Regions from separate parts of the Streptomyces sp. NBC_01320 genome, predicted to be linked through region 2. Evidence: riboswitches for the same ligand, from Rfam matches in the RefSeq annotation. Region 2 holds a riboswitch; each other region holds the start of a gene.

Region 1 (5,590 bases), 5.2 Mb from region 2:
TGGCCAAGGCCAACATGCGCAAGATCTTCCCGGACCACTGGTCCTTCATGCTCGGTGAGATCGCCCTCTACAGCTTCATCATCATCATCCTCACGGGTGTGTATCTGACGCTGTTCTTCCACCCGAGCATGAACGAGGTCGTGTACCACGGCTCGTACGAGCCGATGCAGGGCATCCGGATGTCCGAGGCCTACGCCTCGACGCTGGACATCAGCTTCGACGTCCGCGGTGGCCTCCTGGTCCGCCAGATCCACCACTGGGCCGCGCTGATCTTCCTGGCCGGCATGTTCGTGCACATGATGCGCGTGTTCTTCACGGGTGCGTTCCGCAAGCCGCGTGAGATCAACTGGCTCTTCGGCTTCCTGCTGTTCGTCCTGGGCATGTTCACCGGTTTCACCGGCTACTCGCTCCCGGACGACCTGCTCTCCGGTACGGGTGTCCGCTTCACCCAGGGCGCGATCCTGTCCATGCCGATCGTCGGCACGTACATCTCGATGTTCCTGTTCGGCGGGGAGTTCCCGGGCGGCGACTTCGTCGCGCGGTTCTACTCGATCCACATCCTGCTGCTGCCGGGCATCATGCTCGGGCTGCTGGTGGCCCACCTGATCCTGGTCTTCTACCACAAGCACACGCAGTTCGCGGGTCCCGGCCGGACGAACAAGAACGTCGTCGGCATGCCGCTGCTGCCGGTGTACATGGCGAAGGCCGGAGGCTTCTTCTTCCTGGTCTTCGGTGTCATCGCCGTGATCGCGGGCATCGCCTCGATCAACCCGATCTGGGCCATCGGTCCGTACCGCCCGGACCAGGTGTCCACCGGAGCCCAGCCCGACTGGTACATGGGCTTCGCCGAGGGTCTGATCCGAGTGATGCCGGGCTGGGAGATCAACCTCTGGGGTCACACGCTCGTCCTGGGTGTGTTCATCCCGCTGATGGCCTTCGGTCTGGTACTCGCCATCATCGCGGTCTACCCGTTCGTCGAGTCCTGGGTGACCGGGGACAAGCGCGAGCACCACATCCTGGACCGCCCGCGCAACGCCCCGACCCGGACCGCCTTCGGCGTCGCCTGGATCACCGAGTACATCATCGTCTTCATCGGCGGTGGCAACGACCTCTGGGCCACGCACTTCCACCTCTCGCTGAACGCCATCTCGTGGTTCGTCCGGATCTTCATCTTCGTGGGGCCGGTCGTCGCGTTCATCGTGACGAAGCGGATCTGCCTCGGCCTTCAGCGCCGGGACAAGGAGAAGGTGCTGCACGGACGCGAGTCCGGCATCATCAAGCGCCTGCCGCACGGTGAGTTCGTCGAGATCCACGAGCCGCTCGGTCCCGAGCAGCTGCACACGCTCACCGCGCACGAGCAGTACAAGCCGGTCGAGATCGGCCCGACGGTCGACGAGAACGGTGTCGAGCGCAAGGTGCCCGCGATGCAGAAGCTGCGGGCCAAGCTCAGCAAGGGCTACTTCGGCGAGCACAACCAGATCGAAAAGCCCACCGTCGAGGAGTACAAGGAGATCACCAGCGGCCACGGCCACCACTGATCACCTGAACTGATCGCCACAGCAGGAGCCCCGTCCATTCGATGGACGGGGCTCTTCGCTGTCCGTGGGGCTCGATAGGGTGGGGTGTATCCCCTTTATCGGCTGTGGACCCCAGGAGCGGACCATGAACGTTGTGACCCCGATCGGCGGCGACAGCGTGGCGGCTCGTTCCTGGCCGGGCGTGCTGAACCCGCTGATGCGTGGCGAGGACCTGACCGCCGACGACACCGCGTGGGCGATGGACAGCATCATGAGCGGCGAGGCGACCGACGTGCAGATCGCCGGTTTCGCCGTCGCCCTGCGGGCCAAGGGCGAGACCGTCGACGAGGTCACCGGACTCGTCCGCGCGATGTACGAGCACGCGACCACGATCCACGTGCCGGGCCGCACGGTCGACATCGTCGGCACCGGCGGCGACCTCGCCAAGACGGTCAACATCTCCACGATGTCCGCGATCGTCGTCGCGGGCACGGGCGCCAAGGTCGTCAAGCACGGCAACCGGGCCTCCTCCTCGGCCAGCGGCGCCTCCGACGTCCTGGAGAAGCTCGGCGTCAACCTGGAGCTGACCCCGCAGCGTGTCGTCGAGGTGGCGGAGGAAGCCGGCATCACCTTCTGCTTCGCGGTGAAGTTCCACCCCGCCCTGCGGTATGCGGCGAAGGCCCGCAAGGAGCTCGGCGCGCAGACCACGTTCAACATCCTCGGGCCGCTCACCAACCCGGCGCAGGTGCGCTCCCAGGCCATCGGTGTCGCCGATCCGAAGATGGCTCCCATCGTCGCGGGCGTGCTCGCGGAGCGCGGCAACTCCGCGCTCGTCTTCCGCGGCGACGACGGTCTGGACGAGCTGACGACCACGGCGACGTCCCGGGTCTGGGTGGTCCGCGACGGAGAGGTGCGCGAGGAGGCGTTCGACCCGCGCGACGTCGGTCTGCAGCTGGTCCCCGTCGAGGCGCTGCGCGGCGCCGACGCGTCGTACAACGCCGACGTGGCCCGCCGGCTGCTGGCCGGCGAGACCGGTCCGGTACGCGAAGCGGTGCTGCTCAACTCGGCGGCGGCGCTGGTGGCGCTGGACCCGGGCGAGGGCACGCTGAACGAGCAGCTCGCCGCCGGAATGGCGAAGGCCGCCGAATCCATCGACTCGGGTGCGGCCCGGGCGGCGCTGGAGCGCTGGGTGGCGGTCAGCAACACCTGACCGTACGGAAATGTGGCACAGGGCGCAGTCCAGATCTTGGACTGCGCCTTGCACGTCGGCGCACGTATGGCAGGATGCTGGTCAGGTCATGAGTGACAGCGACTACGGCCCCGGCCCGCTGTCCGGCAACCCTCCGTCCGTGGCGGGGTGCCCCGGGTGAAGACCAGGCCGTAGGCAGCGAGGTCTGCGGCAAGCGCGGACCCCTCGACATCTGTGAATGTCACATCCCTGGGGTCCTGGTCCTCAAGGAGCCTCTTGTGAGCAAGCGAATGCGATAGGGCCCAAGGCCCTTCTCCGCACACCCTTTTCTTCTTCCTGTGCTGCCGCGTGTCCGCCGGCGCAGTGAATTCGCCTGCCTCTTACGGGAGTTCGCCATGTCTGTCTTCAGCGCTGTCGCCGACCAGTCCGTTTGTACCCCGCTGCCCGTTCTGGGGCGGGATGTGGCCGTTCCTCTGGTGACCGGTGGTGAAGTCACGTACGCCGCCCTCGACTACGCGGCCAGCGCCCCGGCCCTGCAGCGCGTGTGGGACGACGTCGCCGCGTACGCCCCGTACTACGGCAGCGTCCACCGCGGTGCCGGCTACCTCTCGCAGCTCTCCACGGACCTCTTCGAGAACAGCCGCAAGACCGTCGCGGAGTTCCTCGGCTGCCGCGCCGAGGACCAGGTGATCTTCACCCGGTCGACGACCGACTCGCTGAACCTGCTCGCCGCGGTGCTCCCCGCCGACTGCCAGGTCTTCGTGTTCGAGACCGAGCACCACGCCTCGCTGCTGCCCTGGCGCGACGCCCGCGTCACCTACCTCAACGCCCCGCGCACCCCGGCCCAGGCCGTCGAGACGCTGGAGCGGGCGCTCGCCGACCGCGACCCTTCCCCGAGCTCTCAACTCCGTTCGAGCAGGGGAGGCCCCACCGGTCCGGCGCTGGTCTGCGTCACCGGCGCCTCCAACGTCACCGGTGAGCTGTGGCCGGTGAAGGAGCTGGCCGCCGTCGCCCACGCGCACGGCGCCCGGATCGTGCTCGACGCCGCGCAGCTCGCCCCGCACCACCCGGTGGACATCGAGGAGCTCGACGTCGACTGGGTCGCCTTCTCCGGACACAAGCTGTACGCGCCGTTCGGCTCCGGTGTCCTCGCGGGCCGCGCCGACTGGCTGCAGGACGCCGAGCCGTACCTGGCCGGCGGCGGTGCCTCGCGGAAGGTCGCCCGGCGCACCGTCGGCGGTGTGGACGTGGAGTGGCACTCGACCGCCGCCCGGCACGAGGCCGGTTCACCCAACGTCATCGGTGTCTACTCCATCGCCTCCGCCTGCAAGGCGCTCACCGAGGCCGGCTTCGACCGGCTCGTCGCCCGTGAGCAGCAGCTCGTCACCCGGATCCGCGAAGGCCTCGCCGAGGTCCCCCAGGTCAAGGTGCTGTCGCTGTTCGGCGACGACGCCCCGCGGGTCGGCGTCATCTCCTTCGTGGTGGAGGGCTGGAACAGCTCGCACTTCGCCGCGGCGCTCTCCGCCGAGTACGGCATCGGGGTGCGCGACGGACTGTTCTGCGCCCACCCGCTGGTCCGCACCCTGCTGGGCAGCGACCCGCAGGACCCGGGCGAGTGCGGTGCGCCGGAGGCCGAGCCGGGCGAGCGGTCGCTCAACGCGATCCGGGTCAGTTTCGGCGCCGGCACGCCGGACGAGCACATCGAGCGTTTCGTCCGCGCGGTCAAGGAACTGGTGAACAAGGGCGCCCAGTGGACGTACCGCGCCGAGGACGGCCGCTGTGTCCCGGACCGGGGCGCGGCGCAGGTCTGACGGGCCCGTCACACTTCGGCCGGGGACGGGCAGCACTGCCCGTCCCCGGCCGGAGTACGACGCGAACCTACGCGTCGAGACCGATGGCGAAGGCCGCCTCCAGGTCGTGCTGCGAGTACGTACGGAACGCGACATGTGTGTCGGTGCCCTCGACACCCGGGATCTTGCTGATCCGGCCGGGGATGACGTCCGCGAGGTCGTCGTGCCTGGCCACTCGGACCATGGCGATCAGGTCGTACGTACCGGTGACCGAGAAGACCTCGCTGACATTGTCCAGCGCGGCGATGGCCTCGGCGATCTCCGGAATCCGGTCCACGCTGGTTTTGATGAGCACGATCGCGGTGATCACGGCTGGCTTTCTCCCTCGGTGGCCGTGGCTGGAGCCTTCACTCTAGCCCCACGGCGGTAGCGTCCCCAGGCGTAGACGAAGCCGCAGACGAAGCCGACCACATGGGCGAGATACGCCACCCCGGGACCGCTGCCCGCGCCCTGCGCCGCCATCCACTGCAGCACGAACCAGAAGATCAGCACGATCCAGGCGGGAAAGCGCAGCGGAAGGAAGAGCAGGAACGGGAAGAGGCTGGTCACCCGCGCCCTGGGGAACAGGTAGAGGAACGCCCCGAGCACCGCGGAGATCGCCCCTGACGCGCCGACGAGGGTCTGGTCGGAGCTCGCGTGGGCCGCCGCGTACGCCAGCAGTGCGAGATAGCCGCAGCCGAGGTAGAAGAAGGTGAATTCGGCACGGCCCATCCGCTCCTCGGCCATGGCCCCGAACACGTACAGGAAGAGCATGTTGCCGAGCAGATGCAGCCAGCTGCCGTGCACGAACAGTGCGGTCAGAGGGGTGAGCAGGGCCTGCGCGGAGCCCGCCCACAGCTCGCTCGGGATCACCCCCCAGCGCTCGAAGTACCCGGCCTGGGCGGCGAGCAGGGTGTCGGCGGTGCCGTATGTGGGGTTGAGGCCGGAGAGCGGGCTGATCAGGAAGACGGCGCAGCACAGGGCGATGAGGGCATACGTCACCTGTGCACCGGCCGCCGTGGCGGCGCGCAGGAGCCTGCCGGTAACTCCGCCTC
Region 2 (5,590 bases):
ACGCCGGGCCGCTCGCCAGGATCGAGCTGCTCGGAGTCCCTGCCTGGACCGTCACCCGGCATGCCGAGGCACGTCAACTACTCGTCGACCCAAGGCTGGTGAAGGACCTCGACGCCTGGGGGCTCTGGCAGAGCGGTGCCGTGACGCATGACTGGCCGCTGATCGGCATGATCGATGCGGGGCGGTCCATGTTCACCGTGGACGGCGAGGCACACCGGCGGCTGCGCACCAAGACCTCCCAGGCGATCACACCACGCCGGCTGGAGGCCATCCGCCCGGACATCGAGAAGTTCACCGAGGAGCTGCTGGACGCCCTGGCCGAGCAGGGCAAGGACGGCGTCGTCGACCTCAAGTCCGTGTTCGCCCAGCCGCTGCCCATGCGGGTGGTCGGCATGTTGATGGGTGTGGACGAAGCCGAACACCCCATGCTGACGAAGAGGTACAAGGCCTTCTTCTCCATGCTCACCCCGCACGAGGAGCGGCTTGCCCTGCTCGCCGAGCTGGACGTCTTCTACGCGGCGCTCGTCCGCAAGAAGACAGCGGAGCCGACGGACGACCTCACCAGTGCGCTCATCCTGGCCGACGAGGGCGGAGAACCGCTCACCGAGGAGGAAGTGGTCGGCAACCTCAAGGCCATGGTGGCGGCAGGCCACGAGACCACCATCGGGCTGATCCTCAACGCCGTACGGGCCCTGCTCGCCCACCCCGAGCAGCTGCATATGGTGCTCGACGGCGAGATTCCGTGGGACACGGTGATCGAGGAGACGCTGCGCTGGGACACCCCCACCACCCACCTGCTGATGCGGTTCGCCACCGAGGACATCCAGGTCGGCGACCAGGTGATCGCCAAGGGGGAGGGCGTCGTCATCTCCTACCGGGTCATCGGCCGCGACGTCGAACAGCACGGCCCGGACGCCGACGCCTTCGACATCACCCGGCCCACACCGATCCGCCACATGACCTTCGGTCACGGCCCGCACATCTGCCCCGGCGCGGCACTCTCCCGGGTCGAGGCGGGGATCGCCCTGCCCGCACTGTTCAGCCGCTTCCCCGGGCTGAGGCTCGCCGTGCCGGACGAGGAGCTCCGCAAGCTGCCGGTGATGACACAGAACGACATGGAGTCCTTCCCCGTGCTGCTGAACGGCTGAACGGGGGATAGTGCGGGCCGCCCGCCGTCGTCCCGCCTCTCGGGGGGACGGGGGGCGGCCCACACAGAACTCGGCAGTGGTGAGCGATATCTGACCATGCGTCGACCATGGCGGTCAGTGGGTTAGGGTTTCTCGTAGGTCATGAGTTCCAGTGCGCAGCCCCGGCTGGCTGGACGGCACCCCGCTCCGCTGCGGGTGCTCCGGGTGACGACCTGCCCCGTGCACGACGTACGGGGAACAGCGGACCACCGGGGTGTGAGCGTCCGGGGTCCACGATCCCGGGAAGGCGATTCCTCACCATGCTCCCCGATCTCTTCCGTACCGATGGATGCTCCCGGTACAGCCCCGGTCATCATCTGCACTGGATCCACGCCAAGAAGTGCAGCCAGGAGCCGGGCCAGGCCGTGGAACTCCTGCTGACCTCGGACGATGTCCGTGACGACGGGTGGGTCGGGCTGCGCCCCGCGTTCGACTACGCCGAGGAGCTGCCCGATGTGTGGATGCACGCTCCGCACGTGCTCCGGGAGCTGCTCACCGAGCACCGCGGACGGGTGTTCTGGCTGCCGCGCTGGCACGCCCTGCGGATCGAGCACCAGGGCGACGCGGCGGTGGGGCTGGTGAACGTCGGCTTCGAGAGCGGGGCGCTGTGCGCCACCGATGCGCCCGGTTCGCGGCAGGCTCGTGGGGGCGTCGCGTACGGCTTGTAGCCGCGCGCCTTGTACGGCGGGTGGCCCGACCGTCCGCCGGTTGGGCCACGGGGCGGGTGCGTGCGTGTGTGATGCATTGACGGGAGAAGTGTTCGATTCGGCGCTGAACACGCCGGGACCTCAGGCCGGTCACCCGGCCGTTCGTTCGGCGGGGGTCGCCAGCACGCCCGAGGCGTCCCCGAGCCAGCCTCGTTCGCGTGCCAGCAGCGCGATCTGGAAGCGGGTCCGCGCGCCGAGGAGTTCGGCGGTCTCGCTGATGTGCTTCTGGATCGTTCGTCGGCTCAGCCCCAGGACCCGGGCGATCGCGTCGTCCGTCAGACCTGCGCACATCAGGGAGAGGATGTCGCGCATCCGTCCCGGAGGCTGGCCGTCCGGTTCTGCCGCAGTGATCGCCGGCCGACCGGGGACGTTGTCCAGCGACACCGGGGTCGCCCGTTCCCAGACGCTTTCGAAGAGCGCGGTGAGCACGTCGAGAAGCGTGGCCGAGTGCACGATGAGTGAACCCGCGGACGGATCCTCCTGCCGCAGCGGCATGATGCCGACCGTCGCATCGAACACCACCAGTTTCATCGGGAGCCCGGCCAGCAGCCGCAGTTCCCCGCCCCGGGCTGTGCCGCTCAGGGCGGTGCGCAGCGAAACGGTGTCCGTCATCCCGTCGGTGTCGTACACCGACCGGAGCCGTACTCCGTCGGGCACCGGCACCTCGAGGGTCGGCCGCGCGTCCGAAACAGTTGCGGGGTCAGTCGGCACCGAGGTGCGGTCAAGCACCGCGGACCGGGTGACGTACGGAGGTTTGGCGAGGTGGAGCACCTCGTGCCGACTGGACGCGAGCAGCTGCGCGTAACGCACCCCCACCTGCTCGGCGCTCTCCACCACCTCGAACAGGTCGGAAGTGACCCGACGGTGCGACGCCGAGCGGTATGCCTCGTGCAACCGCTCCATGTACAGCTCCGCCCGCGCCAGTTCCTGCCGCCTCTGGGCCAGCAGCGAACCGAGGGTGGAGCGGGGCGGGCCCGCGCTCCAGCGCGTGGGCCGGTCACCGACGCGGATGACCAGGTGTTCGTTCTCCAGTGCCTGTAGGGCGCGTTCGGCGGCTGCCGGGGTGGCCCCGAGCGCTTCGGCGACCGCCTCGCTGCTCAGCTCCGGCCGCGTGACCAGGCATTCGAGTACCCGGCCGGCCAAGACGCCCAGACCGGTCCCGGCCCACGGCACATCCGATGACACCGCCACAGCTGTCCCCCTTTTCGGTGTGCCGAGGCCGATCGTACGCGGCGGTGTCGGCCGGAGGGATCACGCGCTCGTTACATCCCCGTACGGCCTGGGCGCACCCGTTCCGTCCTGGCTGTTCCTGTTCTCATCTGCGCAGTTGCGCGAACCCGCCGTCCGGACCTCCTTGCCCGACGGATCGCGCGCCGGACAGGGTGATCACAAGCCGCCGACGCGACGGTGCGTCGAAGCCCTGTTCGGTCACTCGGGACCCAGTCGAGACATGTCGGCACGTGGGAGACATTCATGCCACAGCTCAACCCCGCACCGATGCGCGGGAGGCGGACCTCCGGGCTCGTCGCCGTGTTCGGCGCCGCCGGCCTGCTTGCGGCGGTGACACCGGCCCGGGCGGCCGCACCCGACGCGACGCCCGTCGCCGAGGTGGTGCCCGGCACGATCACCGGGACACATGCCGACGCCAACGCCGGTCTTCCGGTCCTCCGTACGCCTCCGCGGGCACCGGCCGAAAGGTCGTCCGGATCGACGGCACGACCAGCGACACCGATCTGGTGACACGGTCCCGCCCCGCCGGGAACTGCGGCTGAGCCGCACCACCTACGGCGACCGCCGGACCCCCGCCGGTGGCCGCCCCCGACTTCGATCGTCCGACCTTTCGTCGGAACAAGTGAGTTGGTGCCGCAGCGCCCCAAAGGTCCATGTCTTCGCCGCATGGCCAAGCGCTCGCACACCGCCTTGTCCGACAACAGGAAGGCCGACAGCGCCGACGATGTCCTGGGGCAGCGCGAGCCGCTTCAGCCGATAGCCGGCCGCGGCCCCATCTTTCGCTGCCCTCGCAGAGGGCGGTGGCAAATTCCGTCCCGATCACTGCCGGTGCGAGCGCGACGACCCACACCCGCGTCGCATCGCACACCGTCACGTCGGAGGCACTTCCAGCCTCTGGTTCCCCACCCCCGCCGGCCGTCACCACACGTCCGGACAGAAGGAGATACAGCAATGCCGAACAACCTCCGTAACAACAGGGCCACATCGCCTCAGGAACCCCATTCCTCCCCTCGTGGAACCTCCACATACGGGCGCGTCGCGGCAACTGCGGCCGTCGCTGTGGCCGCGCTCATCGTTTCGGCCCTCCCCGCCTCGGGCACCGTCTCCGCCCCGGTCGGTACGGATCAAGCACCACGGCAGATATCGGCGGAGCCCCGACCCGGTGCCAGGGCCGTCGCGCTGTCCCCCACGCAGCGCAGGAAGCTGCTCGAGGCCGCGACCGACGCTCGTGCCATCACGGCCCGTTCACTGAAGCTGGGCGATCGGGAGGAGCTGATACCCAAGGATGTCGTCAAGGACGCCGACGGCACCGTGCACACCCGCTACGAGCGCACCTACGCCGGCCTGCCCGTCATCGGCGGCGACCTGGTGGTCCACGAGCAGGGCGCGGCTCGTACCGTCACCAAGGCCTCGGACGCCAAGGTGTCGGTGCCGACGACCGAGGCCGCCGTCACGGCCGCGACGGCGAGGAAGTCCGCCCTGGCCGCCGCGAAGAACGAGAAGACCCGGGACGCGACCCCGAACGGTTCATCGAAGCTGGTCGTCTGGCTCGGGGACGAGAAGCCCACGCTCGCCTGGCAGTCCGTCGTCAGCGGCGTCCAGGAGGACGGCACCCCGAGCAGTCTGAGCGTGGTGACCGACGCCACGACCGGCAAGCAGCTCCAGAGTGTCGAGCAGATCCGCACCGGCACCGGCCACAGCCAGTACAGCGGCCAGGTGGAGATCGGCACCGTGCACAACGGCAGCCTCTACGAGCTGACCGGCCCCGAGCGCGGCGGCCACAAGACGTACGACCTGACCGGCGTCAGCGGCAACGGCGCTCTCGTCACCGACGACAACGATGTCTGGGGCGACGGAACGACGGCCGACCGCCAGACCGCGGCCGTGGACGCCGCCTACGGCCAGCGGCAGACCTGGGACTTCTACCACGACCGGTTCGGCCGCAACGGCATCGCCGACAACGGTGTCGGGGCCGCCTCCCGGGTCCACTACAGTGACGCATACGCCAACGCCTTCTGGAACGACGGCTGTTTCTGCATGACCTACGGCGACGGCCTGAACAACGCCAAGCCGCTCACCGAACTCGACATCGCCGCCCACGAGATGACTCACGGCGTCACCTACGCCACCGCGAATCTGACCTACTCCGGTGAGTCCGGCGGCCTGAACGAGGCCACCAGCGACATCATGGGCACCTCCGTGGAGTTCTTCGCCGACAACCCCTCCGACGTGCCCGACTACATGATCGGCGAGCTCGCCGACGTCCGCGGCACCGGCAAGCCGCTGCGCTACATGGACCAGCCTTCCAAGGACGCCTCCGTCAAGGGCACCTCGCAGGACTACTGGACGCCCGAATCGAGGAAGCTCGACCCGCACCTCAGCTCCGGCGTGGCCAACCACTTCTTCTACCTGCTCGCCGAGGGCAGCGGGAAGAAGACCATCAACGGCATCGCCTACGACAGCCCC
Region 3 (5,590 bases), 2.7 Mb from region 2:
CTCGCGGCCTACGCGGCCGTGGAGAAGCTCCGCGCCGAGGGCCCCGACGGCATCCCGGGCCTGCTGGTCTGCAGCGGCAGCGCCGAAGTGCCCGAACTGGCTGAACGCGCCGACCTGTTGCTGCCGGGACCGGGAGCCGTCGTGGAGTTTCTCTCGGCCTTGGCGCACCGTCTCCGGTCGGGCCCCACCGAGGTGTGACGGGCGACGTCACCCCTGCCGCAGCGCGTCCAGCTGTTCCAGGAACCACTGCTGCGGCGGCAGCGCCGTCGCCGCAGCGGCCAGCCGCTTCGAGCGCTCCGCCCGTTCCCCGTCCGGCATCGTCAGCGCCTCGTGCAGGGCAGCCGCCGTCGCGGACACGTCATAGGGGTTCACCACGATCGCGTCGGCGCCCAGCTCCTCGTACGCCCCCGCCTCCCGCGACAGCACCAGCGCGCAGCCCGCGTCGGAGACCACCGGGACCTCCTTGGCGACGAGGTTCATGCCGTCGCGGATCGGGTTGACGAGCGCCACGTCCGCCAGCCGGTACGCCCCCAGCGAGCGTGCGAAGTCGTCATTCACATGGAGCAGGACCGGGGTCCAATCGGGTGTCCCGTACGCCGAGTTGATGTCGTCCGCCAGTCGCTGCACCTCGGCCGTGTACTCCCGGTACACCGTCAGGTCCTGCCGCGACGGGTACGCGAACGCCACATGCACCACCCGCTCGCGCCACTGCGGGCGGGTGTTCAGCAGCTCCCGGTACGCCAGCAGCCCGCGCACGATGTTCTTGGACAGCTCCGTACGGTCCACCCGCACGATCGTCTTCCGGCCGGTGCCGCCCACCTGCTCCCGCAGCACTGCCATCCGCTCGTCCACGTCCGCCTCGTGCGCGCGGCGGCGCAGGAAGTCCGCGTCCGCGCCCAGACCGTGCACGCCGATCCTCGTCCGGCCCGTGCCGCCCAGGATCTCCGTGCAGCAGCCGATGAACGCGTCCGCCCACCGCCGGGTCAGGAAGCCCGCCCGGTCCGCGCCGAGCATGCCGCGCAGCAGCTGCTCCGCGATGTCGTCGGGCAGCAGCCGGAAGTAGTCGACCGGCGCCCACGGGGTGTGCGAGAAGTGGCCGATCCGCAGGTCGGGCCGCAGCTCGCGGAGCATGCCCGGGACCAGCGCCAGGTGGTAGTCCTGCACCAGCACCGCGGCGCCCTCGCCCGCCTCCTCGGCGAGCGCCTGCGCGAAGGCCAGGTTGTACGTCTCGAATGACGCCCACTGCCGGCGGAACTCCGCGTCGAAGACCGGATCCAGCGGTGTCTGGTACAGCATGTGGTGGACGAACCAGAGCACCGAGTTCGCGATGCCGTTGTACGCGTCGGCGTGGACGTCGGCGTCGATGTCGAGCATCCGTACGCCCGGCTCGGCGATCCCGTGCCGGACCGCTGCCCTGTCCCCGTCGCCGAGCGCCGCGCAGACCCACAGCTTGTCCTCGACCGCGCTCAGGCCGGAGACGAGCCCGCCGCCGCCCCGTCTGGCGCCGATCGAACCGTCCGCGCGCAGCGCGTACGAGACGGGGCCGCGGTTGGACGCGACGAGTACCTGGGCAGCCGACGTGACCGCGTGCTCGGAGACCATGTTGCGGAATCTAGCCCGATCGCGAACCACCCAAACGTGCGAAGTCAGGCCGCGCGGCGCGAAACGTACTCCGTGATCTCGCACATCGGGGGCCGCTCCTCCGTGTCCACCGGATGGGTGCGCGGTACGAAGCCGTCCTCGCCCCGCTCGAACTGGGTCAGGGCCGGACGTACCAAGTGACCTCGGGACAGCCGGAGTTGAGCGGTGCGATAGATCGCCGCGGCCATCCGTCCCAGCGCCTGGCCGTCCTGGTGGCGGTGTCTGCGTACCCCCACGTCGACCTGTGCCAGCGCGTCCAGCCCGACGGTGTGCAGGGCGTCCACCAGCAAGCCGAGTTCCACTCCGTAGCCGACGGGGAACGGCAGCCGCTCCAGCAGCGAGCGCCGCACCGCGTACTCGCCGCCGAGCGGCTGGACGAAGCCGGCCAGCTGTGGCCAGTGCAGGTTGAGCAGCGGGCGGGCCACCAGTTCCGTGACGCGGCCGCCCTGACCCGCGGTGTCGCCCAGGGGGCGGTCGTACATCGCCTTGACGAACTGCACCCCGGGGTCGGTGAGCAGCGGGCCGACGATGCCGGAGACGAAGTCCGCGGAGAAGTCCCTCAGGTCGGCGTCTATGAAGCAGACGATGTCACCGCTGGTGACCAGGAGCGAGCGCCACAGGACCTCGCCCTTGCCGGGGAGCGTGGGTATGCGCGCGAGTATCGCGTCGCGGTGCACCACTCGGGCGCCCGCCTTCCGGGCGACTTCCGCCGTGCCGTCCGTTGAGCCGGAGTCGATCACCAGCAGCTCGTCGACCAGCGGCACTTCCTCCATCAGTTCGACCCGGATCGTCTCGACGATGGCGCCGACCGTCGCCTCCTCGTTCAGGGCGGGCAGCACCACGCTCACGCTCCCGCGCCGCGGGTCCCGGCCCTTGGCAGCGACGAGCCGGTCCAGCGGGCGGTCGGCTGCCGACCAGGAACGCCTGGCCAGCCAGCTTTCGACCTCTTCCAGCACGGTCGATACTCCCTGTATGTGATCCATCTCGCGGTTCGGACGACTATCTCAACCGTCCGATGCTTCGGTTACAGTCTTGAACAACGCGGATGACCGTCGCATGTCGGGGTCCTCCGCCAATAAATGCCTGGGTCGATGATCCAGTGCCATAGCGCTCATCCAGAGGGACTGAGGGAACGGCCCGTTGAAGTCCCGGCAACCCTCCCGCCGACCGCGAGGTCAGGTGGGGAAGGTGCCAATTCCGTCTCGTGGCGAAATGCGCCGCGAGGAAGATGAGGAGAAAGGGCCTCGCCATCATGGCTGCGCAGACTGTTGCAGTAAGCACCGATTCTTCCACCGACGCCGTCGACCTCGGCCCCGCAGCGGCACTCTCCTGCCGCGAGTGCGGAGAGCGTTTCGAACTCGGTCCCCTTTTCGCCTGCGCGTCCTGTTTCGGGCCGCTCGAAGTGGCATACGACCTGCCGAGCGGCTCCCCGGACGAGCTGAAGAAGCGCATCGAGGCCGGACCGAACAACATCTGGCGCTACGCGCCGCTGCTGCCCGTCCCCGCCGATGTCGCGGACAAGCCCAACATCAACCCCGGCTTCACCAAGCTGGTCAAGGCCGACAACCTCGCCCGTGAGCTGGGCGTCACCGGCGGTCTGTACGTCAAGGACGACTCCGGCAACCCGACGCACTCCTTCAAGGACCGCGTCGTCGCCATCGCCGTCGAGGCCGCCCGCGCCTTCGGTTTCACCACCCTCTCCTGCTCCTCCACCGGCAACCTCGCCGGTGCGGTGGGCGCGGCCGCCGCCCGGGCCGGCTTCCGGTCCTGCGTGTTCATCCCGCACGACCTGGAGCAGGGCAAGGTCGTCATGGCCGCGGTGTACGGCGGTGAGCTGGTCGGCATCGAGGGCAACTACGACGACGTCAACCGCTTCTGCTCGGAGCTCATCGGCGACCCGCTCGGTGAGGGATGGGGCTTCGTCAACGTCAACCTGCGCCCGTACTACGGCGAGGGCTCCAAGACGCTCGCGTACGAGATCTGCGAACAGCTCGGCTGGCAGCTGCCCGACCAGCTCGTCATCCCGATCGCGTCCGGCTCGCAGCTCACGAAGATCGACAAGGGTCTTCAGGAGCTGATCAAGCTCGGTCTCGTCGAGGACAAGCCGTACAAGATCTTCGGCGCCCAGGCCGAGGGCTGCTCCCCGGTCTCCACGGCCTTCAAGGCCGGTCACGACGTCGTGCGCCCGCAGAAGCCGAACACGATCGCCAAGTCCCTGGCGATCGGCAATCCGGCCGACGGTCCGTACGTCCTGGACATCGCCCGCCGCACCGGCGGCGCGGTCGAGGACGTCAACGACGAACAGATCGTCGACGCGATCAAGCTGCTGGCCCGCACCGAGGGCATCTTCGCCGAGACGGCGGGCGGGGTGACGGTCGGCGTGACGAGGAAGCTGATCGAGGCGGGTCTGCTGGACCCGACGCTCACCACGGTCGTCCTGAACACCGGTGACGGTCTGAAGACTCTGGACGCGGTCGCCCCGACGACCGGTCCGACCGCGACCATCCGGCCCAGCCTGGACGCGTTCCGCGACGCCGGCCTCGCCAACGGCTGACCCGACCACCCGAGACGTAAGGAAGGCACCCGCATGAGCGTCAAGGTCCGTATCCCCACCATCCTGCGCACCTACACGGGCGGCGAGGCCGAGGTCCCGGCCGAGGGCTCGACCCTCTCCCAGGTCATCGAGTCGCTGGAACAGAACCACCCGGGCATCGCCGCGCGTGTCCTGGACGACCAGGGCAAGCTCCGCCGCTTCGTGAACGTGTACGTCAACGACGACGACGTGCGCTTCGAAGGCGGCCTGGAGACGGCCACCCCGGACGGCGCGGGCATCTCCATCATCCCGGCGGTCGCGGGCGGCTGCTGACCTGTAGTCGGCCCCTGCGGCCGACTTCGCAGCGTTACCGGAATTGCCCCCTCTGCGAGCTAAGCGGAGGGGGCAATTCTGCATGGTTGAGCGCGGTAGAGTTGGGAAGTCCCCTCCGCTGCCCGTGCCGACCGCATATGAGAATGCGCCCGCCCACGACAAGATGCAGCCAAAGTGTTCCAACTCCTTGCGCCGTAAGTGGCCTTTGTCCGGCCCGACTTGCCCTGGAATCGCATGAACTCCTCACATTCGGGCGTTCGGCGCTGCCCAGAATTCTCGTCCGATTGACCTGTTGCAGAGGGCAGTTGGGCAGATACATTCGGCCGCGGTCGACGCGTTCCGGCGCACACCCTCTCCTGTCGGAGGGTGAGTTCTGACCCGGGTCCGCGAAGTGCGGTCCTGTGCAAGGGCCAGTAATAGGGGAGTTAGCCATGGCTCAGGGCACCGTCAAGTGGTTCAACGCGGAGAAGGGGTACGGCTTCATCGCGGTCGACGGTGGTGCGGATGTTTTCGTCCACTACAGCGCGATCCAGATGGACGGGTACCGCACCCTCGAAGAGGGTCAGCGAGTTGAATTCGAAATCTCGCAGGGCCAGAAGGGGCCGCAGGCGGACATGGTCAAGCTCGCCGTCGGCTGAGCTCGGCGCGGTCGGCCAACGACACCACTCACGCACGAAGGGTCCGTACCCACCGGGGGACGGGCCCTTCGTGCGTGCCCCCGCCCGTCGCGCCACCCGGCCCCCCGCGCGCCGTCGCCCGGCTTCCGGGTTGTCCACAACCGTCGAGGGCGCTTGCACTCGTGGGGGTCGAGTGCTAATCATTGGCGTTAGCACTCTCCAGGTGAGAGTGACAGAACTTGGACCGGGCCGGTGAGGCCCGCAGGCTTGGTGGGGCAAGGAACCACCGGGCACGCAGGCCGTCCGTCGCGGGCGCCACTCGGTCCGGAGAAATCCACCCCTGTCCGGGAGGACCACTTCACATGGCCAAGATCATCGCGTTCGACGAGGAGGCACGGCGCGGTCTCGAGCGCGGGATGAACCAGCTCGCCGACGCCGTCAAGGTCACCCTTGGCCCCAAGGGCCG

What was found. Region 2 has a riboswitch for S-adenosylmethionine ahead of OG395_RS14015 (hypothetical protein). Riboswitches for the same ligand answer to the same signal wherever they lie in the genome.
Region 1: linked by a shared signal. The riboswitch ahead of OG395_RS37130 (aminotransferase class V-fold PLP-dependent enzyme) and the one ahead of OG395_RS14015 (hypothetical protein) in region 2 are both predicted to bind S-adenosylmethionine.
Region 3: linked by a shared signal. The riboswitch ahead of thrC (threonine synthase) and the one ahead of OG395_RS14015 (hypothetical protein) in region 2 are both predicted to bind S-adenosylmethionine.

What each region holds. Positions count from the first base shown of each region.
Region 1 is NZ_CP108390.1:8,157,445-8,163,034, forward strand. It holds gene qcrB (cytochrome bc1 complex cytochrome b subunit) at 1-1,538, shown strand, start outside; gene trpD (anthranilate phosphoribosyltransferase) at 1,663-2,727, shown strand; SAM riboswitch class IV at 2,812-2,929, shown strand; gene OG395_RS37130 (aminotransferase class V-fold PLP-dependent enzyme) at 3,102-4,517, shown strand; gene OG395_RS37135 (Lrp/AsnC family transcriptional regulator) at 4,585-4,866, opposite strand; gene OG395_RS37140 (rhomboid family intramembrane serine protease) at 4,863-5,590, opposite strand, start outside.
Region 2 is NZ_CP108390.1:2,991,003-2,996,592, reverse strand. It holds gene OG395_RS14020 (cytochrome P450 family protein) at 1-1,148, shown strand, start outside; SAM riboswitch class IV at 1,286-1,395, shown strand; gene OG395_RS14015 (hypothetical protein) at 1,448-1,855, shown strand; gene OG395_RS14010 (helix-turn-helix transcriptional regulator) at 1,985-3,085, opposite strand; gene OG395_RS14005 (hypothetical protein) at 3,368-3,634, shown strand; gene OG395_RS14000 (M4 family metallopeptidase) at 4,076-5,590, shown strand, end outside.
Region 3 is NZ_CP108390.1:5,691,127-5,696,716, reverse strand. It holds gene otsB (trehalose-phosphatase) at 1-198, shown strand, start outside; gene OG395_RS25845 (alpha,alpha-trehalose-phosphate synthase (UDP-forming)) at 208-1,602, opposite strand; gene OG395_RS25840 (glucosyl-3-phosphoglycerate synthase) at 1,647-2,597, opposite strand; SAM riboswitch class I at 2,750-2,876, shown strand; gene thrC (threonine synthase) at 2,894-4,195, shown strand; gene OG395_RS25830 (MoaD/ThiS family protein) at 4,229-4,507, shown strand; gene OG395_RS25825 (cold-shock protein) at 4,939-5,145, shown strand; gene groL (chaperonin GroEL) at 5,487-5,590, shown strand, end outside.